Regions from separate parts of the Nakamurella sp. A5-74 genome, predicted to be linked through region 2. Evidence: riboswitches for the same ligand, from Rfam matches in the RefSeq annotation. Region 2 holds a riboswitch; the other holds the start of a gene.
The links. A riboswitch is a leader RNA that binds a small molecule or an ion and turns the genes downstream of it on or off. The one in region 2 is predicted to bind cyclic di-AMP.
Positions count from the first base shown of each region.

Region 1: another riboswitch for cyclic di-AMP. It lies ahead of ABLG96_RS13200 (C40 family peptidase); the one in region 2 lies ahead of ABLG96_RS18095 (transglycosylase family protein).

Region 1 is NZ_CP159218.1:2,875,644-2,883,080, forward strand. Features, by position in the region: gene ABLG96_RS13190 (C40 family peptidase) at 1-859, opposite strand, end outside; gene ABLG96_RS13195 (glycosyltransferase family 4 protein) at 1,002-2,120, opposite strand; gene ABLG96_RS13200 (C40 family peptidase) at 2,153-3,739, opposite strand; cyclic di-AMP (ydaO/yuaA leader) riboswitch at 3,752-3,907, opposite strand; gene ABLG96_RS13205 (hypothetical protein) at 4,080-4,286, opposite strand; gene ABLG96_RS13210 (NYN domain-containing protein) at 4,403-5,860, opposite strand; gene ABLG96_RS13215 (DEDD exonuclease domain-containing protein) at 5,993-7,437, shown strand, end outside.
Region 2 is NZ_CP159218.1:3,946,942-3,954,378, forward strand. Features, by position in the region: gene ABLG96_RS18085 (hypothetical protein) at 183-494, shown strand; gene ABLG96_RS18090 (haloacid dehalogenase-like hydrolase) at 514-1,134, opposite strand; cyclic di-AMP (ydaO/yuaA leader) riboswitch at 1,512-1,657, shown strand; gene ABLG96_RS18095 (transglycosylase family protein) at 1,665-2,555, shown strand; gene ABLG96_RS18100 (HAD-IIA family hydrolase) at 2,801-3,616, opposite strand; gene ABLG96_RS18105 (ATP-binding cassette domain-containing protein) at 3,708-4,880, opposite strand; gene ABLG96_RS18110 (ABC transporter permease) at 4,877-5,638, opposite strand; gene modA (molybdate ABC transporter substrate-binding protein) at 5,713-6,681, opposite strand; gene ABLG96_RS18120 (TOBE domain-containing protein) at 6,678-7,115, opposite strand; gene ABLG96_RS18125 (hypothetical protein) at 7,232-7,437, opposite strand, start outside.

The sequences.
Region 1 (7,437 bases), 1.1 Mb from region 2:
CGTTGCGGACGGTGACGCCACCGTCGGTCATCTGGACGGCGGCGTCCCGATCTGCGGCGGAGAGCCTGGCGTAGGTCCGCTGGTAGACAGCGACCTTGCCGGCGAGCCGCTGCTTGTCGGCCACCAGCGCATGGGTCGCGGCAACCGCACGACGTTCGGCAGCGGTAGCAGCGTCCGCCGCAGCGGCCGCATCCCGCTCCCGCGCCCGAGCGGCGTCCCGCACCGCTGCGATGCCGTCCCGCTCGGCGGTGGCTTTCTGCTGGGCAGCGGTGAGCGCGCGCTGGGCAGCCTCCGCTGCGCTGAGCAGCTGGGCGTTGTCGTCGGCGACGATGTCCAGCGACGAGGCTCGTTCCAGGAAGTCGTCGGGCGACGTCGCGGTCAGGAACGCCGACATCGATCCGGTCCGGGCGCCGCGGAAACTCGCATCGGCGAACGCGTCGATCTGCTGCTGGTAGCCCGCGGTGACGCCGCTGGTCCGCGCGAGTTCCGCGGCCGCCGCATCGACCCGCCGTTGGGCGACGGCGACCCGCGCGTTCTCGCCCGCGAGCTGCTGCTGTGCCTGCTGCTGTCGTTGACGAGCGGCCACCGATGCGGCAGTGGCCTGGTGCGCCGCGGATTCGGTGGCCAGGACCCGCTCGCCGAACGAGGAGTACTCGCGGGCCGCATCCAGCCAGGCCCGCTGTGCCTGGTCCGGAGTGCTCGGCGCCGCGGCAGCCGGAGCTGCGGAAACCCAGGCAGTCGTGGTGGCTCGGGCGACCGCCGGGCCGCTCGCGGAGGCCGTTCCCGGCGTCGCGAGAGCGGATCCTGCCAGCACGGCAAGACCCAGCGCGACCCTGCCGAACCTCTGCGTGAACTTCACCGAACTCACTCTCGCTCTCCTCGTGGTCCCGACCGACCCGCTGGAACCCCGACAACCTATGGCTCGATCGCTCAGTACCGGCATCGCACGGACCTCGATGTGGACAACTCGATGCCCTGTGGACGAGGACGTCTGACGTCGCTCATCCGATCAGCTCCGCAAGTCGATCGGCCGAGCGCTGCCAGTCCCAGTCGTCCCTGACCCAGGAACGGCCCTGCGCACCCCAGCTGCGGGTCTTCGGATCGACCAGTGCGCGAATGCACGCCTGCGCAACGGCGCCGACGTCCCGGCCGTCGACGACCAGCCCGGTCTGCTCCGGCTTCACCGTCTCGGGTGCGCCGCCGGAGTCGCCGGCCACCACCGGAAGGCCCGAGGCCGAGGCCTCCAGGAACACGATCCCCAGGCCTTCCACGTCCAGCCCGTTCCCCCGCGTGCGGCAGGGCATCGCGAAGGCATCGCCGGCGAGGTAGTGCGCGGGCAGTTCGTGCTCCTCGACGGCACCGGTGAACACCACGGCATCGCCGAGTCCCCCACGCTCCACGAGGATGCGCAGTCGTTGCTCGTCAGGCCCCGAACCGACGATCAGCAGTGCGGTGTCCGGCACCTCGGCACGGATCCGCGGCAGTGCTTCGATCAGCACGTCCTGGCCCTTCCGCGGCACCAGTCTCGACAGGCAGACCAGCACCGGTCGTCCTGCGAGGCCCCACCGTTCCCTGATCCGCTCGCCGGCGGCCCGATCGGGACGGAATCGTTCGGTGTCGACCCCCGGCGCGACCCGTTCCAGAGCTGCTTGCGGTCCGAAGGCACCGGCGATCCGATTCCTGGCGTAGGTGCTGATGTAAGTGAGCACGTCGACGCGGGAGCCGATCCGCCGCAGCGCCTGCCTCGACCCTGGCAGCATCGACCAGCCGACCTCGTGGCCATGGGTACTGGACACGATGCGCTCCGCGCCGGCCCGACGCAGGGCCGGCGCGAGCAGGGCCAAGGGCGCGGTGGCACCGAACCAGACGGCGGACAGCCGGTGCTCGCGGATCAGGCGCGCCGCAGTTCTGGCGACCTGGGGCACCGGCAGCATCAGCGAGGTCGGATGCCGTACCACCGGAAAGGGCTGCGCGGCGTCGAAGTCCTCCGCACCCTGCCAGGCCGGGGCGTAGACCACCAGATCATCCGCCGGCAGGCGACGCGCCAGAGCATGGACGTACGACTGGATACCGCCGGAACGTGGCGGGAAGTCGTTGGTCAGCAGCAGGGTGCGACGCACAGGAGCTCGTCTTCGGCGGTGGTCGGTGGGGGTCAGCCGACGACGCGGTGACCGGTCCCGTTGGGTCCGCCGTAGTACATCGTGGTGACGTAGACCGGCTTCGAAGAGGTCGAGGCGTGCACGATCTGACCATTCCCGATGTACATCGCTACATGGTGCACGGGCGAGTAGTAGGTGATCAGGTCACCCGGTCGGAGCTGGTCGAGCGGGACGTACTGCAGTCCGGCCTGACCGCCCGATGTCCGGGGGATGGTGATGCCTGCCTGGGCATAGGCCCAGGATGTGAAGCCGGAGCAGTCGAAGCTGTCGGGACCTGCGGCGCCGTACACATACGGCGATCCGACCTTGGACAGCGCCGCCTGCACGGCGACCTCGGCAGCGCCGCTCGGGGCAGCAGCGGTCGGGGCAGCAGCGGTCGGGGCAGCAGCGCTCGGGGCAGCCTCGGTCGCGGTGACCTCGGTCGGGGCGGCCTCGGTCGGGGCGGCCTCGGTCGCGGTGACCTCGGTCGCGGTGACCTCGGTCGCGGTGACCTCGGTCGGGGCGGCCTCGGTCGGGGCAGCTTCAGCGGGAGACCCAGGCGCGGCCGCGGCGGACGACGGGTTCTGGCCGGCAGGAGCGTCGGCTACCTTCGGTGCGGCCTGCTCGGCTGCGGCCTGCTCGGCTGCGGCCTGCTCGGCTGCGGCCTGCTGCTGGGCAGCAGCGGCGCGATTGCGGTCGGCGCGGGCCTGGGCCTCCTGGGCTGCCTGCCGAGCGGCGGCGGCCTGGGCGGCGAGCGCTGCCTGCCGCTCCTGCTCGCTCAGCCGATTCTGCAGGGCTTCGAGGCGGTCGGCCTCGCGCTTGAGCTTCGCCTGCCGGCTGCGCACCTGATCGGTGGCGGCGTGGGAGGCCTTGAGAGCAGTTTCGGCGTGGGTCCTCGCGGCGGCGGCATCGGTGACAGCGGCGTCGGCTGCGCTCTTGGCGGCGGCAGCACTGTCGGCGGCCTGCTGGGCCCCGGTCCTGGCCTGGGCCGCAGTCGCCTTCGCCGCAGCTGCGCGGTCGAGGGTCTGCGCGGTGTCGTCGGCGACCAGTTCCAGGGTCGACGCGGTCTCCAGGAAGTCCTCGGGTGAGTTGGCCGTGAACATCGCGGACATCGACCCGAAGCGAGCGCCCCGGAAGCTGGCGTCGGCGAACTCGTCGACCTTGTCCTGGTACGACGCTTCCGCAGCTGACGCAACTGCGAGCTTCTTGGCCGCGGCCGCCGAGGCAGTCCCCGCGGCGGCGTTCCGGGTCTTCGCGGTGCGCAGCGCCTGCTCCTTGGCGGTGACCGTGCGAGCGGCACTCTCGACCTCGGCCCGCGCCTGGTGCTCGACATCGATGGCGACGAGCACCTTCTCGTTCATCGACTCAGCGGCTCCGGTCGCCTCGAGCCAGGCGGTCTGCGCTTCGTCGGCCGTGGTCGGATCCCCCGGATCGGCGAGCAGTCCGTCCGACGTCGGCACCGCGGGACGTACCTGCGGCGCTGCGACGGCGGCGGGTGCGAGCACGACGCCGGCCATCAGGACGCCGACGGTGACGAGAACGCGGGGAATACGAAGGGAGTGCTGGAGCGCAGCGAAAGTACGGCCGCGGGTCGAATGCAAGGTTCCGGTGTGCCTTTCTTCCTTGCCGCCTACCGAGTTAGCTGACGGATTCGGGCAGGAAGTGCCCTACCGCTCCAGCCGGATCACTCCGGCTGTCGCAGATTCACCCCAGTAACTGTGGGTCCCCGGTTCGGCCACCCCGACGGGCCGATTCGGCGGTGATCTCCAGGAACGCCGTGGTCGGCGAGATGAGCTGAAGGTCTCGGTCAGGTTACGAGATGGACACGGACACGTCCAGCCACCTCACTCCGGGTAGCACTGCATTTCACCCGTACGCCGCCTTCGCGTGATCCATCTCACCGCTGCGAGGACGTCGTGCGAGCAACCCCGCCGATCGTCGTCATCCTGCCCGCACTGATCGCGTGACGATCTCCGGACCACTGATCAAGAACGGGCGGATCAGACCGGACTCCGCGAGTACTTCCAGGGCGGCCTGCTCGGTCTGGTCGAACTCCACACCCTCCGGCGGCGCGCCCAGGAGCATGGTGATGACGCAGCCTGAGCAGCCGAACCCCCGAATGGTGCAGGTCTCGCAGTCGATGTGCATGACAGATTCCTTCCTCGGGGGCACGGATCGCGCCCCACGGATCGGCCACCTGTCGTTCGACCAGGTGTTCGAACCGCCACGCTAGGAGCGGGGTCCGACAGAGGGGTCCTCCGGCCTCACCGACCGAGCGCGGCGAGCAGGACTTCCGATCGGGCGACCCTGGCGCCTGCGGCGCCGACATCCGTCATCACCGCGCGGTCGGAGGTGACGACGACCACCGGCCGCCCGGTCGGCTCCGCGTCCACCAGGTCCCTGATCACGTCGTCGGCGATGGTCCCCTGGGGCGAGAACAGCACCCGCACCCCGCGTTGATGACCGGCCGGGGCCACGACGGCGGCGCCGTCGAACACCACCGTGACCTCGGCTCCCGAACGGGCGGCGAACGCTGCAAGGGTCCTGATCAACCGCTCGCGCTGCTCGGCGAGGGTCAGGTGGCCGAAGCCGTTCTTGCTGACGTTGTACCCGTCGACGATCAGGTGGGCCCGCGGCAACCCGAGCGCCTCCGCGAGCCGAGCGGTGTCGGCGATCTCCGGCAGGCGGGGAGTACTCGGTCGGACCAGCCGCCGCGCGACCACGTCCGCCGGATCGACGGGTGCCGCCGCAGGACCGGACGGACCACCGGGCCGTCGTCCGCCGGAGTCAGGGGTCCATTCCGAGCGCAGGCCCTCGATCGCACCGGTCGCGGTCTCCAGCAACAACTCCACCCGGCGGGTCAGCACCCGCTCCCGGTACTCCTGACGCGCCGCGGCCGCCTCCTCACCGGCCTGCAGCGCGGACACCTGGGTCGCCAGGGCTGCGGCCCGCTGTTCCGCGGCGGTGCGGCCCCGGGTCATGATCTCCAGCGCCCGGGCGGCCTCGCGAGCGTGCGCGTCCTTCTCCTGCTGCAGGTGCGCGACCGCGTCGAGCGCCTCCCGCAGCCGACTGCCCTGCTCCCGCAGCCGGGTGGTCAACCGCTCGATCCGGACGGCCGGCCCAGCGTCGTCGTCCGGGCTCCCCGCGACCTCGGTCGGCGTGCCGCGCCCGGCCGGATTCCGCTCGGCGGCCGCCCGCAGTTTCACCAGCTCGGCTTCGGCAGCAAGAAGTCTGGTGCGCAGTTCTCCGGTCTCTTCCGCCGTGCGCAGCCGCTCGAACACGCCAGGTGGCGCTGCGGCGGCCCGCAGGTAGGCCAGCGCCAGCAGGTCGATGTCGGAGACCCGAGCGGCGTCCGGGCCAACCGTCGGAGCGGCATCGTTGTCGGAGGAGTCATCGCTGTCGAGCTCGTTCGCATCCGCCGTCACGGCGTCCGGAACACCGACCTCGGCGTCGGCAGGTGCTGTTCCGGCACCCAGCGACATCAGCACGCCGTGCGGATCGAGACCGGCCGCCCGGTGCGCGACCAGCGCCCGGAAGGCTGGATCGCTCTCCAGCGCCCTGGCCAGCGGTACCGCCCCCCGGCGTGCCCGCCGGGCCGGCGCGAACCTGGCCACCGCCACGAGTTCGCGCGGGATCTGCAGCGCGGCGGCGCCCGTCAGCGACCGGGCCGCCAGGTTCAGGACACGGCTCTGCACCACCGCGGGCAGATCGGTGAACTCCACGGTCCCATCATCCTCGGCGCGCCTGCCGTGTGCTCCGCTGCCCCGCTGCCCCGCCCGGCGCCGAGCGGGCAATGCTCGTCCCGCGCGCGTCGTTCCGGTGCTCTGTCGGACCGCTCCCCTATCGTCCCGCCCATGAACACCGACCGGCCGATCGCCGTCCAGGCATCGTTCGACGAGCTGTCGGAACCGTTGCGCGACACCACGTTCGTCGTGGTCGACCTGGAGACGACCGGTGGCTCGGCGACGGCGGACGCGATCACCGAGATCGGTGCGGTCAAAGTCCGCGGCGGGGTGGTGCTCGGCGAGTTCGCCACCCTGGTCGACCCCGGCAGGTCGATCCCGCCGCAGATCACCATCCTGACCGGGATCAGCGACGTCATGGTCTTCGATGCACCCCGGATCGACGCCGTGCTACCGGACTTCCTCGAGTTCTCCCGGCACTGTGTTCTCGTCGCGCACAACGCACCGTTCGACATCGGCTTCCTGCGGGAGAACGCGCGCCGACTCGGCCTGCCCTGGCCCACTCCTCGGGTGGTCGACACCGTGCGGCTGGCCCGGGCGGTGCTGAGCCGCGACGAGGCGCCCAGTGTGCGGCTCGGCCTGCTCGCCCCGCTGCTCGGATCCCCGGTCCGCCCGGATCACCGGGCGCTCACGGACGCCAGGGCGACCGTGGACGTGCTGCATGCGCTCTTCGAGCGACTCGGACCGCTGGGCGTCCAGAGCATGGACGAGCTCGTCGGCGCGACCCGTCGGGTGTCCCCCGAGCGGCGACGCAAACGTGTTCTGGCACAAGGGCTTCCGCAAGCTCCTGGGGTGTACCTGTTCCGGGGCGCCGACGACGAGGTGCTCTACGTCGGCACCAGCAAGAACCTGCGTGACCGCGTGCGCAGCTACTTCGGGGCGGGCGAGCAGCGTCGGCAGATCCGCCACATGGCCAAGATCGCCGAACGGGTCGACCACGTGGTCTGCGCCCACGCGCTCGAAGCACACATTCGCGAGCAACGGTTGATCGTGGCGCACCAGCCGCGCTACAACCGGCGCAGCCGCCGACCGGACAAGCACAGCTGGGTGGTGCTGACGGACGAGGCATTCCCCCGACTGTCGGTGGTCGCGGCGGGGTCACCGACCGCGGTGAACACGACGGCCTGCCTGGGTCCGTTCCGTTCCCGCGAGGACGCGGCCATCGCCATCGAAGCGCTGCAGACGGTCGTCCGGATCCGTCGCTGCAGCCAGCGCATCCGGCGCACCGGAGCCAGCGGCACACCGTGTCTGCTGGCCGAGCTGGGCAAGTGCGGTGCGCCGTGCTCGGGTGCCGAGGACGTCGAGTCGTATGCCGTGCACGGCAAGCGGATCGCCGAATTGGTGGACGGCGCCAGCGACGAGATACTCCGTTCGTTGCAGGAGCTGGTGCACGAGCTCGGCGCCGCCGGTCGGTTCGAGGAGGCAGCCGTCGCACGCGATCGGCTGGCGGTGCTGGTCGGCGCGCTCGATCTCCGGCAGCGGTTGCGGTCGTTGACGTGCATCGAGGAGTTGGTCGCCGCTCGGCCCGACGGGTCGGGCGGGTGGGAGCTGAGCGT
Region 2 (7,437 bases):
CTGTCGTCCGGATCGTCTGCGCCTCGTCGGGGGCGCCTGGCGTACGGAGTTCCGGGATGCGGAATCGCCCGTGTCCACCGGAGGTGTCAACACTACGGCGGGCGGAGTACCCGATTTCTCCGCTCCTGGCGAGCTGCGCCGAGCGTAGCGACCCGCCCGTCCGCAGTGCTTATCCTGGGATGGTGACCTCGTCCAGCGCGCCCTCAACTCCGGCCGACGAACCCGCCGGTGCGGGCCGTCCGTCCCGCACCCCGGTCGAGAAGGTCTCCGGCACCTCACCGCGTCCGGCCACCCTGCGGCGCTCGCCGGTGGTCATGCGGATCGGCATGGTCGTGTTCTGCATCGGCGCGTCGGCCCTGCTGGTGATGCTGGTGCTGTTCGCCTCCGGCGCCCGCGACTTCCCGGTCTGGTTCTGGCTCGTGGTGGCGCTGGCTCCGATCGGGCTGGGTATCTCCGCGTTCCGCATCCGGCAAGCCGGTCTGTCGGTCGACTGACCTGGCCACCTGCCCGCGCTCAGTGCACCGTTGCCAGCAGGTAGCTGCTCAGCCATGCCGGGAAAGCAGTCAGATCGCCCAGGACGACGTCCGCGCCGGCGGAGGCGAGATCCTCACCCGAGATCGGCCCGGTGGCCACCCCGACGGCCATCGCGTCCGCACCGCGCGCTCCGTTGATGTCGCCCAGATGGTCGCCGACATAGACTTCCGCGCCCGCCGAGCGCAGCGCGGCGGACTTCTCCGCACCGAACACCGAACCGACGACGTCGTCCACGACGAGGCCCAGCCGCTCGAGGTGGACCCTGGCATGCGGCTCGTTCTTGGCAGTGACCACCAGCGACCGGCCGCCGTGCGCCCGGACGGTGTCGATCGCCTCGGCGGCCCCCGGCAGTGCGACCGTCATCGGGATGACGATCTCGCAGTAGCGGGCACGGAATCGGGTGACCAGATCCTCCACCGTTGGCGCGTCGAACCCGTACCGGCCGAGCTCGACGACGAGCGGCGGTCCCAACCGGGACGCGAAGGCAGCTCCGTCCAACGGATGCCCGGTCTCGGCCGAGAGCGCCTCGAACAGCGCGACCATCCCGGGACGGGGATCGATCAGCGTCATGTCGAGGTCGAAACCGACGGTGAAACTCACGCTCCGGACACTAGGCGCCGACGCCGCGAACGTTGGAATCGAGAGGGTCGTCGAGATGAATCGGTCTCCGGACGGAGACCGAAGCGTGACCTGCGGGTTGCGACACGCTGATAACGGCCAGGACACGGCTCCCCCGATCGGGTGAACTTCATCTGTTACACGCAACCCGTCCGGAGTGCCACCTGAAACTCCCGCAGGGGTTCCCACCTGCAGCGATGCGGATTATCTCGGTTGGATCACGAAAGTTACCCGTTCGTTACCACATTCCGACGCGATACCCAGAAAGCTTCGCCATCCGTATCGTCGGCCGAGGTCGCAGGAACCTCCTGGAGACCATCTTGGGAGCGGCGCCGAGCACTGTCCGCGCTCCCGGGTACGTACAAGCAATGCCAGGACAGTGGCGGGGGACCCAAGGTTCTCCGGTGGTCACGAGACCACCTCGGGGTGAAGCCGGCGAGAGCCGGCCGGGCTGCCCACAGCTCGAACCCGACAGCTGACTTCGTAGGCGCAGCACGTGGGAGAAAAAGAACATGACCCGTCACCTGGGCCGTCATCGCAAGCCGTCCACCACCAAGACCATCGCCATCCGCACCGCGACCGCTGGCCTGTTCGTCAGCGGCCCCGCCGTTGCGTTGGCCGCCACCGATGCCTCGGCCGCTCCGGCCGCCGTCTGGGACGCCGTCGCCCAGTGCGAATCCACCAACAACTGGTCCATCAACACCGGTAACGGGTACTACGGCGGACTGCAGTTCTCCCAGTCCACCTGGGAGGCCTTCGGCGGCGCCGAGTACGCAAGCCGCGCCGACCTGGCCACCAAGTCCCAGCAGATCGCCATCGCCGAGCGCACCCTCGCCGGCCAGGGCTGGGGTGCGTGGGCCTGTGCCGACAACGTCGGCGCCACCGGCTCGGGCGACTCGAACGCCACCGCAGGCTCCAGCGCGGCTCCGGTCGCCGCCGCGGCCCCCGTCGCAGCTGCGGCCCCCGTCGCAGCTGCGGCCCCCGTCGCTGCCGCCCCCGTTGCTGACGCCCCCGTCGCTGCCGCCCCGAAGGCAGCCTCGACCGCGACCGCCAGTGGCTCGTACACGGTGGCCTCGGGCGATTCTCTCTTCGAGATTGCCTCGCGGTTCGGCACCAGCTGGGAGACGCTGTTCAGCCTGAACAACAGCACCATCGGTGACCCGAACGTCATCTCCGTCGGTCAGGTCCTGAAGGTCACCGGCTCGGCTGCTTCCGCAGCTCCTGCTGCCGCAGCGGCGCCGAGCGCCGCCGCCACCGGCGGTTACAGCGTCAAGGCAGGCGACACCCTCGGCCGGATCGCCTCCGCCCACGGCACCAGCTGGCAGCACCTGTTCAACCTGAACGCCAGCGTGCTGTCCGACCCGAACGTCATCTTCCCGGGTCAGCAGCTCGTCCTCGGCTGAGCCAGCCACCCGAACTGCCGAAGCCCCTCGATCCTCTTCGGGTCGGGGGGCTTCGGCGTTCCTCGGACTGGTCGCTGGTGACAAGCAGACGCGGCCACCCCAAGACCTTGTCGCTGGTGATGAGTGCTGCTGCTGGCAACAAGGACGTCCTTCGCGCCAGCAACAACCCTTGACACCAGCAACAACCCTCGGCCGGCGACACCTGGCCGGTGCCAGCCAGAAGGGTGCAGGCCGGCCACCCGCATCTAGCGCGCCGGGCTGTCCGCTCCGAACGGGGATGCGGTGCGGCCGACCAGATCGGCCACCGAGTCGATCACCAGGGACGGGCGGTAGGGGAATCGCTCCATGCTCTCGCGGGTGGAGATCCCGGTGAGCACCAGGATGGTCGCCAGCCCGGCCTCGAGACCGGCGATCACATCGGTGTCCATCCGGTCCCCGATCATCAACGTCGACTCCGAATGCGCGCCGATCGACCGCAACGCGGACCGCATCATCAACGGGTTCGGCTTGCCGACGAAGTACGGCGTCCGGCCGGTCGCCTTCTCGATCAGCGCAGCGACCGCCCCCGCGGCCGGCAGCACGCCGTAGCGCGACGGTCCCGTGGGATCCGGATTGGTCGCCACGAACCTGGCGCCCTTGTTGATCAGTCGGATCGCTGTCGTCAGCGCCTCGAACGAGTAGTTCCGGGTCTCCCCCAGCACGACGTAATCGGGGTCGCGGTCGGTGATCACGAACCCGGCCTCGTGCAGCGCGGTGGTCAGCCCCACCTCGCCGATCACGAACGCCGATCCATGCGGCCGCTGCGCCTTCAGGAACTCCGCGGTCGCCAGGGCCGAGGTCCACAACCGGTTCTCCGGAATGTGCAGCCCGCTGGAGGAGAGCCTGGCCACCAGGTCGCGCCGGGTGAAGATGGGGTTGTTGGTGACGACGAGGTAGTTCACGCCGCGTTCGGTGAGCTCCGCCAAGAACTCGTCCGCTCCGGGCACCAGGTGCTCCTCGTGCACCAGGACGCCGTCCATGTCCATCAGGTACGACCACTGGGCCGGATCCGGCGCCTGCATGGTGGGATCAGGGGCGGTCGGGTCGGGACTGGTGTCGGAGTCGCTCACCCCACCAGTGTCCTCCAGCGGCCCAGGTCGGACGCAGCCGGAGTCAGCGGGCGAACAACCGCACCTGGGTCGCCTTCACACCGAGGGTGACCGTCGCCCCGAGCACGATCGGTACCGCCGACACGGCCGCGGGGGTGACGTCCGCGGCGATCATCACCCCACCGGGGAGTCGGGTACGGATCCGGACGGCTCCGGCGCCCGGTTCGATCGCCACCACCTCGGCCGTCCACCGGTTCCGGACACTGGTGGCGGCCGGCTGTTCGCTGACGCGCACCGATCCGGTGGCCGTCGGCACCGCGCTCACCGACACGGCGACCGGCGGGAACGCCGCCGCGGCCGCGACCCCGTCCGAGAGCGGCTCCTCGGCGATACCGAACGCCTGCAAGCCTCCGGCGCCCGTCAACCCGCTTCCGTCGGATGCGGTGCCCAGCAACAGGTTCAGGCCGGCGAGGGCGGCCCCGAACTGTGATCCTGGCTCGGTGAGCATCCGCTGGGTCGGGCCCGAGTCGACCACCCGACCGGCATCCATCACCAGCACCCGGTCGGCCAGCATCGCCGCGTCCAGGATCTCGTGGGTCACCAGCACGGTGGTCTGGCCTGCCTCGCGCAGATGCTGTCCCAGCACGTGTCGGATCTCGCCGGCGGTACCGATGTCGGCGGCTGCCAGCGGCTCGTCCAGCAGCAACAAATCAGGCTCGGCGGCCAACGCCCTGGCCAGCGCCACCCGCTGACGCTGCCCGCCCGACAGGTCCGCCGGGCGACGGTCGACCATCGCCGCCAGCCCGAGCCGGCCCAGCCACTCCCGGGCCGCCGCTCGCGCCGCCGGCGCCCGCACTCCTGCCGCGCGCGGGCCGAAGGCGACGTTCTCCACAGCCGAGAGATGCGGGAACAGCAGCGGGTCCTGACCCATCAGACCGATCCTGCGTCGCTCGGGGGGCAGGAAGACCCCGCCGCCGGCGATGTGTCGGCCGGCCACCCGCAGCTCCAGCTCCCGGGGCACGAGCAAGCCGGCCAGTGCCTGCAGGATCGTCGACTTCCCGCAGCCGTTGGGTCCGAGCAGCGCGACGATCTCACCGCGCTCCACAGTCAGGTCGGCAACCACGTCGAACGCGGCGCGCGGCACCAGCAGGCGCGCCCGGACGAACGACTTGCCGGCGACGGCGTCACTCGTCCCGCCCACGATGTCGGCCGCCGACCCGTCCGCCGGCCCGGTCACCACACGGATCTCCGCGGGCGGACGGCGAACAGGATCAGCAGCGCCACCACCACCAGCAGCAGCGACATCGCCACCGCCGTATCGGTACCGTCGCCGCCACCGTTGAACTCGGTGTAGATGGCCAGCGGCATGGTGCGGGTGACGCCCTCCTTGTTGCCGGCGAACAGCGCGGTCGCGCCGAACTCGCCCAGCGCCCGGGCGAAGCAGAGCGCGGTCCCGGACAGCAGCGCGGGTCGCAGCAGCGGCAACGTCACCCGGAACAAGGTCGTGGTTCGACCGGCGCCGAGGGTGGCGGCGACCGTTTCGAAGCGGTCGCCCAGCGATCGCAGCGCACCCTCCAGGGTGAGCACCAGGAACGGGAGAGCGACGAAGGTCTCCGCCAGCACGACGGCGAGAGTGGAGAACGCGATCCGGGTGCCGAACCACTCGAACAGGTACTGCCCGATCAGACCCTGCGTGCTCAGCAGGTACAGCAGCGCGATGCCGCCCACCATCGGCGGCAGCACCAACGGCACCGTCACCAGGGTGCGGAGCAGCCGGATCCACCAACCCTCGCGGCGCGCCAACAGCAGGGCGAGCGGGATCCCCAGGACGAGGCAGACCGCGGTCGCCAGCAGGCCGCACCGCAGCGACAACCAGAGGGCCAGCAGCACCGGTCGGGAACCGAGGGCGGCGGGCAGCTGCGCCCAGTCGGCCTTGGCCAGCAGCGCCACCAACGGCAGCAGCAGCAGGGCGATGCCGAGCCCGGCCGGGACCAGCGCCCAGCGCGGCGGGCCGACGGTGCCGACGGCCGCGCGGACCCGGGCGCTGTCGACCGTGCGACCCACGCGGATCAGGGTGCCCCGAATCCTGCTGCTGTCAACGTCTTCTGCCCTTCGGCGCCGGTGACGACGTCGACGAACGCTGCCGCGGCGGAGGGATTCGGTGCGGCCTTCAGGACGCTGATCGGATAGGAGTTGACGGCTTCGGCCGACTCCTTGAAGTCGATGCCCTCGACCTTGCCCCCAGAACCGGAGACGTCGGTCTTGTAGACGAGGCCGGCATCCGCGTCGCCCTCGGCGACCTTGGTGAGGACGTCGGTCACCTTCTGTTCCTCGCTGGCCGGATCGAGCGTCACCCCTGCAGCGTCGAGAGCCGTCCGGGCGGCGGAACCACACGGCACCTCCGGGGCACAGACCACGGTCGCCACGCCGCTCTTCGCCAGGCTCGCGAGATCGGTGATGCCCTTCGGGTTACCTGGCTTCACCGCGATCTGCAGGGTGTTGGTGGCGAAGATCGTCGGAGTACCGGTGACCAGCCCGGCGTCGGTGGCCTTCGTCATGTTCTTCTGATCGGCGCTGGCGAACACGTCCGCCTCCGCGCCCTGGGTGAGCTGGGTGACCAGGGTCGAGCTGCCGTCGTAGGAGACCTGGACGTCGACGCCGGGATGCTCCTTCTCGAAGGTCGCCGTCAGGTCGTCGAAAGTCTTCTGCAGCGAGGCGGCGGCGAACACCGTGACGGTACCGCTGAGCTCGCCGCCGCTGGGCGCCGAGCTGCTGGATCCGCTGCTGGACGGGGCTGTGCTGCTCGGGGCTGTGCTGCTCGGGGCTGTGCTGGTCGGGGCTGTGCTGCTGGATCCGCTGCTGCTCGGGGCGCTGCTGCTCGAAGACTCAGTGCTCGGGGCCGCGCCGGCCGAACCGACGGAACTGGACGTGGCGACGGGCGTCGACGTTGCGACGTTCCCGGACGAGCCCGCACACCCGGCGACACCGAGCGCAGCAGCTGCCAGGACTGCCAGGAACGCACGGGTGGTTCGGATCATGCTGTGCTCCTGGGGGTTTCGACGATCACGGTGGTCGCCTTCACAACGGCCACCGCCAAGGAGCCGACCCGGAGGTCGAGCTCACGGACGGCCTCGGACGACATCAGGGAGACGACCCGGTGCGGACCGCACTGCAGCTCGACCTGCGCCATCACGGTGTCGGCAGTGATTGCGGTGACCAGACCGACGAACCGATTGCGGGCCGACCGGCCGACCCCCGACGGGTCCTCGGGGTGCGGGGCCTTCTCCGCGAGATCGCGGGCGACCACGGCCAACGCGTCGCCGGCGACGACAGCGCGACCCGCGTCGTCGGTCTCGGTGGGGAACGTCCCGGCGTCGATCCAGCGGCGCAGGGTGTCGTCGCTGACTCCCAGCAGATCCGCCGCCTGGCTGACGCGGTAGCGCGGCGAGCTGGTGCCATCGGGTGAGCTCATGGGTCGATCATAGACACGCGGGTGCGGTTCCAGGTATGGGTATCAGACCGCAGATGCGGATCTGTGGTCGTGAATGCGGCATCGAGGACCCATGGCGCCCAACCCCGTTGAGAGCGTTACTCCTGGAAGCCGCGGAACACTCCGTCCGGGGTGGCGTCGGCGAACTCGCGGAAGTCCATGTTGATCAGTGACAGGTTCGCGCCTACGGATCCGACCTCGTAGGCCCGCACCCGGAACGACCGGCCCGGGGCGTTCTCCTCACCCCCGGGAGCATCCTTCTCGAGATCCAGTGCCACCACGGGATGGTCGTCATCGATCTGGG